2 regions of the Hoeflea sp. AS60 genome follow, and region 2 is predicted to be linked to the other one. Evidence: predicted binding sites of a transcription regulator. Region 2 holds the regulator's gene; the other holds the start of a gene.
The links. Region 2 encodes PhoB, which activates phosphate uptake and scavenging genes when phosphate is short. Its sites were predicted from a motif close to TGTCATNNANCTGTCAT; they were not measured.
Positions count from the first base shown of each region.

Region 1: WNZ14_RS10410 (PhoX family phosphatase) is a predicted target of PhoB. The motif match lies at 2,720-2,736, and genes of this name have one in related genera.

Region 1 covers NZ_JBBMQP010000002.1:27,139-31,601, reverse strand. The annotation lists gene WNZ14_RS10420 (MFS transporter) at 111-1,346, shown strand; gene WNZ14_RS10415 (serine hydrolase domain-containing protein) at 1,505-2,512, opposite strand; gene WNZ14_RS10410 (PhoX family phosphatase) at 2,791-4,463, shown strand, end outside.
Region 2 covers NZ_JBBMQP010000001.1:1,460,640-1,465,102, reverse strand. The annotation lists gene WNZ14_RS06765 (aspartate aminotransferase family protein) at 1-518, opposite strand, end outside; gene WNZ14_RS06760 (GcrA family cell cycle regulator) at 995-1,519, shown strand; gene WNZ14_RS06755 (hypothetical protein) at 1,714-2,031, shown strand; gene phoB (phosphate regulon transcriptional regulator PhoB) at 2,160-2,843, opposite strand; gene phoU (phosphate signaling complex protein PhoU) at 2,873-3,595, opposite strand; gene pstB (phosphate ABC transporter ATP-binding protein PstB) at 3,642-4,457, opposite strand.

The DNA of each region.
Region 1 (4,463 bases), on a different contig from region 2:
TGATCAGCCGCCTCCCATCAATCAATTTCTGTGATCATTATGTTCAAGCAAAAGTACTTGTTCCCGGCACGGCAATGACTAAAGTCGCCGAACTGTTCAGGAGCCCTTCCATGTCCGAAACCCGTCCGTCTGCAGCCGTCCCGCCTCTGCCCTGGCTGATCATCGTTGCCGGTTCGCTGATTGCGCTTATGTCCTTCGGTCCGCGCTCGGCGATGGGCTTCTTTCAGCTGCCGATGCTAGCCGACACCGGCTGGGACCGCACCACGTTCGGTCTCGCCATGGCGATCCAGAACCTGTTCTGGGGGCTGGGACAACCGTTCTTTGGCGCCATTGCCGACAAGTATGGAACCTGGAAGGTGCTGGCGCTTTCCGCGTTTGTCTATTCCGCCGGTCTGTTCATCATGTCGGTCGCACCAACCCCCGGCTGGCTCTACATCGGCGGCGGCGTACTCGTCGGTCTCGGCGTTGCGTCAGCGTCCTTCGGCATCGTGCTGGCAGCCTTTGCCCGAAATGTCGCGCCCGAGCGGCGTTCGATGGCTTTTGGCATCGGCACGGCTGCGGGCTCTGCCGGCATGTTCGTCTTCGCACCACTCAGCCAGGGCCTGATCGACGCTTACGGCTGGCAGGAAGCTCTGCTCTGGATGGCGGCGATGATGTTCATCATTCCGTTCCTGGCCATTCCCCTGCGCGGCAATTCCAACTCGGGTTCGCAATCGGCCTTGCAGTACAAGCAGTCCATCGGCGAAGCCCTGCGCGAGGCGCTGGGTCACAAGAGCTACCTTCTGCTGGTCTCGGGCTTCTTCGTCTGCGGCTTCCAGGTGGCCTTCATCACCGCCCATTTTCCGGCCTATCTGCGTGACATCGGCATAGACAGCTCGTTTGCAGTGCTGTCGCTGGCGCTGATCGGCTTTTTCAACATCATCGGCTCCCTGGCCTCGGGCTATATCGGCCAACGCTATTCGAAGCCAATGGCACTCGTCTGGATCTACATCGGCCGCTCGATTGCGGTGACCGCCTTTCTGCTGCTGCCGCAGACAGGAACATCAGTGGTGATCTTCGCCATCGTCATGGGCCTGTTGTGGCTGTCGACTGTGCCGCCAACCAACGCGCTGGTGGCGATCATGTTCGGCACCCGCCATCTGGGCATGCTGGGCGGCGTGGTGTTCTTCTCCCACCAGGTCGGTTCTTTCCTCGGCGTCTGGCTAGGCGGCTACCTCTACGACATCTTCGGCACCTACAACCCGGTCTGGTGGCTGGGCGTGGCGCTCGGTCTGTTTGCGGCAATTGTGCATTGGCCGATCAAGGAGCAGGCCGTGGACCGGCCCGCGCTGATTCCCGCGGAGTAGGCAGTCAATTTCAGTGCCGATCGAACGAAAGATCTTGCCAAAACAGCCGGGCCGCTGATGCTCCCTGCATTCAATGGGATTCGCAAAGGACCTTGTGAGGCTTTGTTGTGATGCATTTACGTAACCGCTCGATTTAAGCCAATTGAGCGCAGCATGCATCAGCGCTCGAAATAGATTTCGGCGGCCTGATCCAGAAGATCTGTGTCCGAGTGGGTATTTCCATTCACGCTGAAGGCGATGACAACGTCGGAATCCGGATAATAGCGGACATCTGCCTCGAAGCCGTCGTCACCGCCGGCATGCCCATACCAGTCGCCCCATTCATCCCCATCAATGCCTATGCCGAGGCCATAGCCTTCCTCCGGGCCTGAACCCGAGAGCATCTCACGCACCAGGTCGGGCCCGATCAGTTTGCCGTCTCGCAGGAGCGCCCGCATGAAGCGCGAAACATCGCCGACCGTACCCACCAAAGGGCCGTCGCCGGTTGCTCTGGCCCAGGCTTCCCGGCTTACGTCGGTGCGCCGCCCGCTGCCCGCATACCCACGCGCAAGATCAAGCTCGTCGTGCGCCGCACCGACACTAGTCGAAGTCATACCGGCCTTTGCCAGAACACTGTCCCGCAACGCCGTCTCCATGTTCGAACGAGACCGCTTGAGAATGTGCCCCAGTAGGACGTAATTGGTATTCGAGTATTCAAAGACTTGCCCCGGGCTTCCAAGCGGCGGCCAGTCATAGGCGAATGCGAGAACCTCTGCTTCGGTCCAGCGCCGGTCAGGCTGCCGCGCACTGGCTTGTGCAAAATCTTCGCTCAAATAGTCCGGAAACCCCGAAGTGTGATTGAGCAACTGCCGAAGACTGACATCCCTTACATTTGCGAGGGACGCGATCTGCGGAATGTCGCTGACCAGCGGCCATATGCTGGCATCGAGATCAAGTTTGCCCGTTTCGACATCCGCGAGGATCGCAGTGGCAACCACCATCTTTCCAAGCGAAGCAATGTAGAAGCGTGTCTCCGCCGTCACCGCTTGGCCGGATCTGACATCGGCAACACCGCTGGAAACCTCGACTTCTTCATCGGGTCCCGAAACATGAAGCGTTCCACCGGCAATCCGGTTTTCAGCCAGAAAAGCCTCAAGAATGGCCTTGTAATCGGCATCATCAGCCACGGCGTCCCCCGGCAGGATACTCATCACGGCGAACAAAACCGCACCAAAAAACATAAGAACCAAGGCTTCCAAGATACATACCCAGCAGTCGGCAAATGAAAAACGGCCACACAGGACAGTCCGGCAAAATCTTTCGCATACCATCGATAAAGGCTGCAAGCCTTCGCCGGCCATTGATGACGATCCTGGGAGTGCCTTTTCTGCAAATGTCATAAGCCTGTTACGCAAAATGGTGCATTGGCACTCATACGGTTCAGTCCAACACGATGGAGAAAGCCATGAACGAGATGTTCAAGCCAGAAGACGAAGTTATCAACCTCACCGAGATCCGCGAAGCCGAGGAAGACGTCGGCCGCAACCCCTCGGGCAATCCGACCATGGGCGACATCATCAACCGCCGCTTTTCACGTCGCGGGTTCCTGGGTGGCACGCTGGCCGTCACCGCCATTGCCACGACCGTCAGCCCGCTGGCGCTGATGATTGCCGATGAAGCTCGCGCCGAAGGCATGAGCGCCTTCTCCTTCAAGGAAATCGAGGCCGGTGTAGACGAGACCCATCATGTCGCCGAAGGCTATGACGCCGACGTGCTTTTGCGTTGGGGCGACAAGGTTTTCGCCGATTCTCCGGATTTTGATCCGATGAACCAGACCGCAGAAAGCCAGTCCAAACAGTTCGGCTACAACAATGACTATGTCGGCTTCGTGCCGCTGGATGAGGCCGGTGATCATGGTCTGCTGGTCGTCAATCACGAATACACCAACGCAGAACTGATGTTGCCGAACTGGGCCTCGATCGGCAAGGACAGTGAAGGCAAAGACAAGGTTATGATGGGCGAGTTCACAAAGGACGTCGTCGACATCGAAATGGCTGCCCATGGCGGCACCGTGATTGAAATCCGCAAGCAAAACGGCAAGTGGAGCCCCGTGCTTGAGGGAAAGATGAACCGCCGCCTGCATGTGGGCACCGAAATGATGCTCACCGGCCCGGCCGCCGGCCACGACCGCCTCAAGACCAATGCAGACGCCTCGGGCACCAGGGTGTTTGGCACGCTGAACAACTGCGCCGGCGGCGTCACCCCATGGGGCACATGGCTGATGGCGGAGGAGAATTTCCACGGCTACTTCATGGGCGACCTGCCTGAAGGCCATCCCGAGGCAGCCAATTACAAGCGCTATGGCGCACCGGCTGGCTGGTACAATTGGGGCGCTCATCACGACCGTTTCGACGTCTCCAAGGAACCCAATGAGCCGAACCGGTTTGGCTGGGTTGTTGAGGTCGATCCGATGGACCCGACGTCGACGCCGAAAAAGCGCACCGCGCTTGGCCGGGTCAAGCATGAGGGTGCCGAGAGCGTGGTCAACAAGGACGACCGCGTGGTGCTCTACTGCGGCGACGACGAGCGTTTCGACTATGTCTACAAGTTCGTCACGGCAGCCAAGTACAACCCCGATGACCGCGCAGCCAACATGAACCTGCTCGATGACGGCACGCTCTACGTCGCGCGCTTCAACGAAGACGGCACAGTCGACTGGATGCCGCTGGTTCATGGCGACGGCCCTCTGACTGCTGACAACGGTTTTGCCAGCCAGGCCGATGTGGTCATTGAAGCCCGCCGCGCCGGCGACCTTCTGGGCGCTACCAAGATGGACCGCCCCGAAGACGTTCAGCCCAATGCAATGACCGGCAAGGTCTATTGCATGCTGACCAACAACACGCGCCGCAAGGCCGGCGACGAGAATGCCGCCAACCCCCGCGCCGACAATGCCTTCGGCCACATTATCGAGATCAGCGAGACCGATGGCGATTTCGCTTCCACCAGGTCAACCTGGGAAATCCTGCTTAAATGCGGTGATCCCTCGGTCGCCGAAGTCGGCGCCAGCTTCTCCTCCGCCACGACAAAGGACGGCTGGTTCGGCATGCCTGACAACTGTGCCATTGACGCCGATGGCAG
Region 2 (4,463 bases):
ATCGCCGCTTTCAAGGCTTCATGGTCGCCAAAAGGCACCTGGTCAAAGCCCGCAGTCTTCGGACCAAAGCCCTCAAGGTATTTTGCCTGGCCGCCAGCGGCGATGGTCGCGAGGGTCCGTCCGTGAAAAGCGCCTTCAACGGTAATGATACCGTACCGCTCCGGCTGGCCGTTGACATAGAAATGACGCCGCGCCGTCTTGATGGCGCATTCAAGCGCTTCAGCACCGGAATTGGTGAAAAACACCTTGTCGGCAAATGTCACCTCAGTGAGGCGCCGCGCCATGCGGGACTGGTCCGGAATTTCAAAAAGGTTCGAGAGATGCCACACGCGGTCGGCCTGGGCTTTGAGCGCCTCGACCAGATGCGGGTGGGCGTGGCCAAGAGAATTGACCGCGATGCCGGCAGCAAAATCGAGATAGCGCTCGCCCTCAGGGGTTTCCAGCCACACACCATTTCCACGTTCGAACACGATCGGAACACGGTTATATGTATCATAAAGCGGCTTGGCATCGGCCATGGCGCTTTTCTCCCCACTTGAGAACGGACAACAGTACATTGCCCTTGCCTTGCGAACGCCGCAGCGACCCGCACGACAGGACATGCCGAAAAACCAAAATGCCGCCCATTCCGGGGCGGCCCGGTCACTATTTACATTTAGGTCTTGCGTGTCAATGAGACACAGCGCCCACACGCCCCAAGCGGATTTCGAACACTTCCAGAGGGCGGTTTTTCGATGCGATCGGCGACACGGACCCACTTAAGGGTGAGATTTCATATTGGCCGCGTAAGTTGGGGAAAACCGCAAAAAGGAATCAGCATGATTCGGCTGACTCTTGTCACGGAGTCCGCCGACCACTAAGTTGAGCCCATGAAGTAGAGGTTCGCGGCGGACACTATTCACCTCATTGTAACCGAGTGTTCAAGCTCCGGTCGTCCGGGGCGACGTTGAGGGATTCTGACATCCCGAAAGACGGGATACAGGGAGAGCATTGCATGAACTGGACTGATGAACGGGTCGAAAGACTCAAGAAACTCTGGGCGGACGGGCTCAGCGCTAGCCAGATCGCAGCACAACTGGGCGGCGTGAGCCGCAACGCTGTGATCGGCAAGGTGCACCGGCTCAATCTTCCTGGCCGCGCCAAGAGCGGCGGACAGGCATCTGTGCGCACCAAGCGTACAACTGCGGCGCCCCGCGCTCCAAATTACGCAGGCCGGACCGCAACGCAGGCAACCCGCACTGTTAGCCGCTCAAGCGGTGGAGCCCAGCTCAAGGAAGACCTGGACTTTGTCGCGACTGAAGAAATTGACGTCCGTCCGATGGACGACGTGGTCGTGCCGATTTCGCGCAGGCTTTCTCTGATTGAGCTTTCGGAACGGACCTGCAAATGGCCGGTCGGCGATCCGTTGCAGGAGGGATTCCACTTCTGCGGCAATGATTCAGGCGATGCCTCGCCATATTGCGGCTATCACGCCAAGATGGCTTTCCAGCCATCAAGCGAGCGCAAGCGCGCCCGCTGAATACCATCTTGTAAAGACTGCCAGAGCCCGGGTTGATCGCCCGGGCTCCTTGTTTTTGTGATGGTCGCAGATGTCAGCGTGCGTTTTTCTGATATATTCTCTCATGAAACGAAATCAGAGCGCACATTGGGAGCGCCGCCGGGCTTTCCATAGCTCTTGCTTGCCAGCAGTCCCTGCAGCGAAAGGACCAACCGATGCGCCACCTTGTCATTGCTCTTGCTGCCTTACTCGCGGCCACCCTGTCTGCTGCAGCATCTTCGGATGACGCATGGGCCGAATTCGCCGAGACCGTTCGCACAGAGTGTCTCAAAGCCGCTGAGCCGATGCTGGAGGCTGCGGCGGCTGTGGTTGATCCATTCGGATCCGAGAGCTTTGGTCTTGCAGTGTTGAGCGGCAAAGCCAAGGGTGCCGATGCCACGGTCAGCTACATCTGCATCATGGACAAGCAGACTGGCATCGTCGAGCTTGGCAGTGAATTGACGTCGGATGTCTTGAAAGTCACCATACCCTAAGTCTGCAAAAAGCAGGTGCACCAGCCGTGTGGCTTGAAACCGGCGAGGCAGGAGCGCCGGCTCACGACTGCATAGCGCCGCACCTTCGTCTGGAGGCGCGACGCCGCAGAAAGTGGTATTGGCAGGCGTCAGCTTTCGATCGAATAGCCGGCACCGCGCACTGTGCGGATGGTGTCACGCATGCCGGAAAGATTGACCGCCTTGCGCAACCTGCCGACATGTACATCGACCGTGCGCTCGTCGACATAGACGTCGTGGCCCCAGACGCCATCGAGCAGTTGCGCGCGGGAATAGACCCTGCCCGGCGAGCTCATCAGATATTCGAGCAGTCGGAATTCCGTCGGTCCAAGCTTGATGTCGCGGCCCCGACGCTTCACGCGATGGGTTTCACGGTCGAGCTCGATATCGCCAACCTTGAGCAGGCTGGAAATCGTTTCCGGCCGCGCGCGGCGCAGCATGGCCCTTACACGCGCCAGCAGTTCGGGCGTGGAGAACGGCTTGACGACGAAATCATCCGCGCCGGTTGCCAGTCCGCGAACCCGTTCGCTCTCCTCGCCACGCGCCGTCAGCATGATGATAGGCAGGCGCTCGGTTTCAGGCCGAGCGCGCAAGCGGCGGCACAATTCGATTCCTGAAATGCCCGGCAGCATCCAGTCGAGGATCAGAAGATCCGGGACGCGCTCCTGCAGCCGGATCTCGGCCTCGTCACCGCGAAGAACGGTGTCAACATCGTAGCCTTCAGCTTCCAGGTTGTAGCGAAGCAACACCGAGAGTGCCTCTTCGTCTTCAACCACAGTAATACGGGGGCTCATTGCCATTGTGCATGCACTCCGTGATGCGGTCAGTCTGCGCCCGGGGCGGGCGCGACCATGCTGGCTGTCTCGTCGTCCTTGGGACGATCCGCTGCCAGCTGTTCTCCGGTGGCGACGTAATAGACGGTCTCGGCGATATTGGTGGCGTGATCACCAATGCGCTCGATGTTCTTTGCGCAGAACAGCAGGTGCGTGCAGGCAGTGATGTTGCGTGGATCTTCCATCATGTAGGTCAGCAATTCGCGGAACAGCGAGGTGTAGATCGCATCGATCTCCTCATCGCGTTCGCGGATCGAATTGGCGAGGCCCGGCGAGCGGGTGGCGAATGCATCCAGAACTTCCTTGAGCTGGGTCAGGGCCAGTTCAGCCAGATGCTCCAGCCCACGAACCAGCTTGCGGGGCTGCGCCATGGTGTGAACTGCGATCACCCGCTTGGCGATGTTCTTTCCCAGGTCGCCGACGCGCTCGAGATCGGAAGCAATTCGGATCGAACCGATGATCTCACGCAGATCCGACGCCATCGGCTGGCGCTTGGCGATCACCAGAACCGCCTTGTCGTAGATCTCGCGCTCGCCGTTGTCGAGCAGCAGGTCCTCGGAGATAACACGTTGGGCAGAGGCCGTGTCGGCGTTGACCAGGGCAGCAACGGCATCGGCGACCATGCGCTCGGCTATGCCACCCATTTCCGACAGGCGGCGCGTCAGGAAACGGAGCTCATCATCATAAGAGGTGACTGTGTGTGCTTCGGGCATGGTTTGATCCTTCAATCCTGTAATCATTATGCGAAAGGCGGTCGCATTAGCCGAAGCGGCCGGTGATGTAGTCCTGGGTCAGCTTGGTATCCGGATTGGTGAACATCTTGTCTGTTGCACCGACCTCCACGAGATTGCCCAAATGGAACATGGCCGTACGTTGCGAGACACGGGCAGCCTGCTGCATCGAGTGGGTGACGATGACGATGGTGTAGTTGACGCGGAGTTCGTCGATCAGTTCCTCGACCTTCGCTGTCGCAATCGGGTCAAGTGCCGAGCACGGTTCATCCATCAAGATGACTTCAGGGCTGACCGCGATGGCGCGAGCAATGCAAAGCCGCTGCTGCTGTCCCCCGGAAAGACCTGTTCCCGGCTCTTGCAGGCGATCCTTGACCTCGTTGAACAGGCCGGCCTTGATCAGGGAGCGTTCGACAACTTCATCCATCTCTGCGCGCGTTGAAACCTGACCGTGAATGCGGGGGCCGTAAACGACATTTTCATAGATCGATTTGGGAAACGGATTTGGCTTCTGAAACACCATGCCGACCCGCGCGCGCAGCTCCACGACATCGATCATCGGCGCGTAGATGTTCTCGCCCTCGAGCGTGATCTCGCCCTTGACCCGGCAGACATCGATGGTGTCGTTCATCCGGTTGAGGCAGCGCAGGAACGTCGACTTGCCGCAGCCTGACGGACCGATCAGCGCCGTCACGCTGTTCTTGCGGACATCCAGATTGACATCAAACAGCGCCTGCTTTTCGCCGTAGAATACGCTGACATCGGTACCGCGCATCTTGATTGCGGACTCCTCGATCGCTGCGTCGACCGCTTTTTCAGTAGCCGCTTCAGTCATGATGTTCATCTCCGT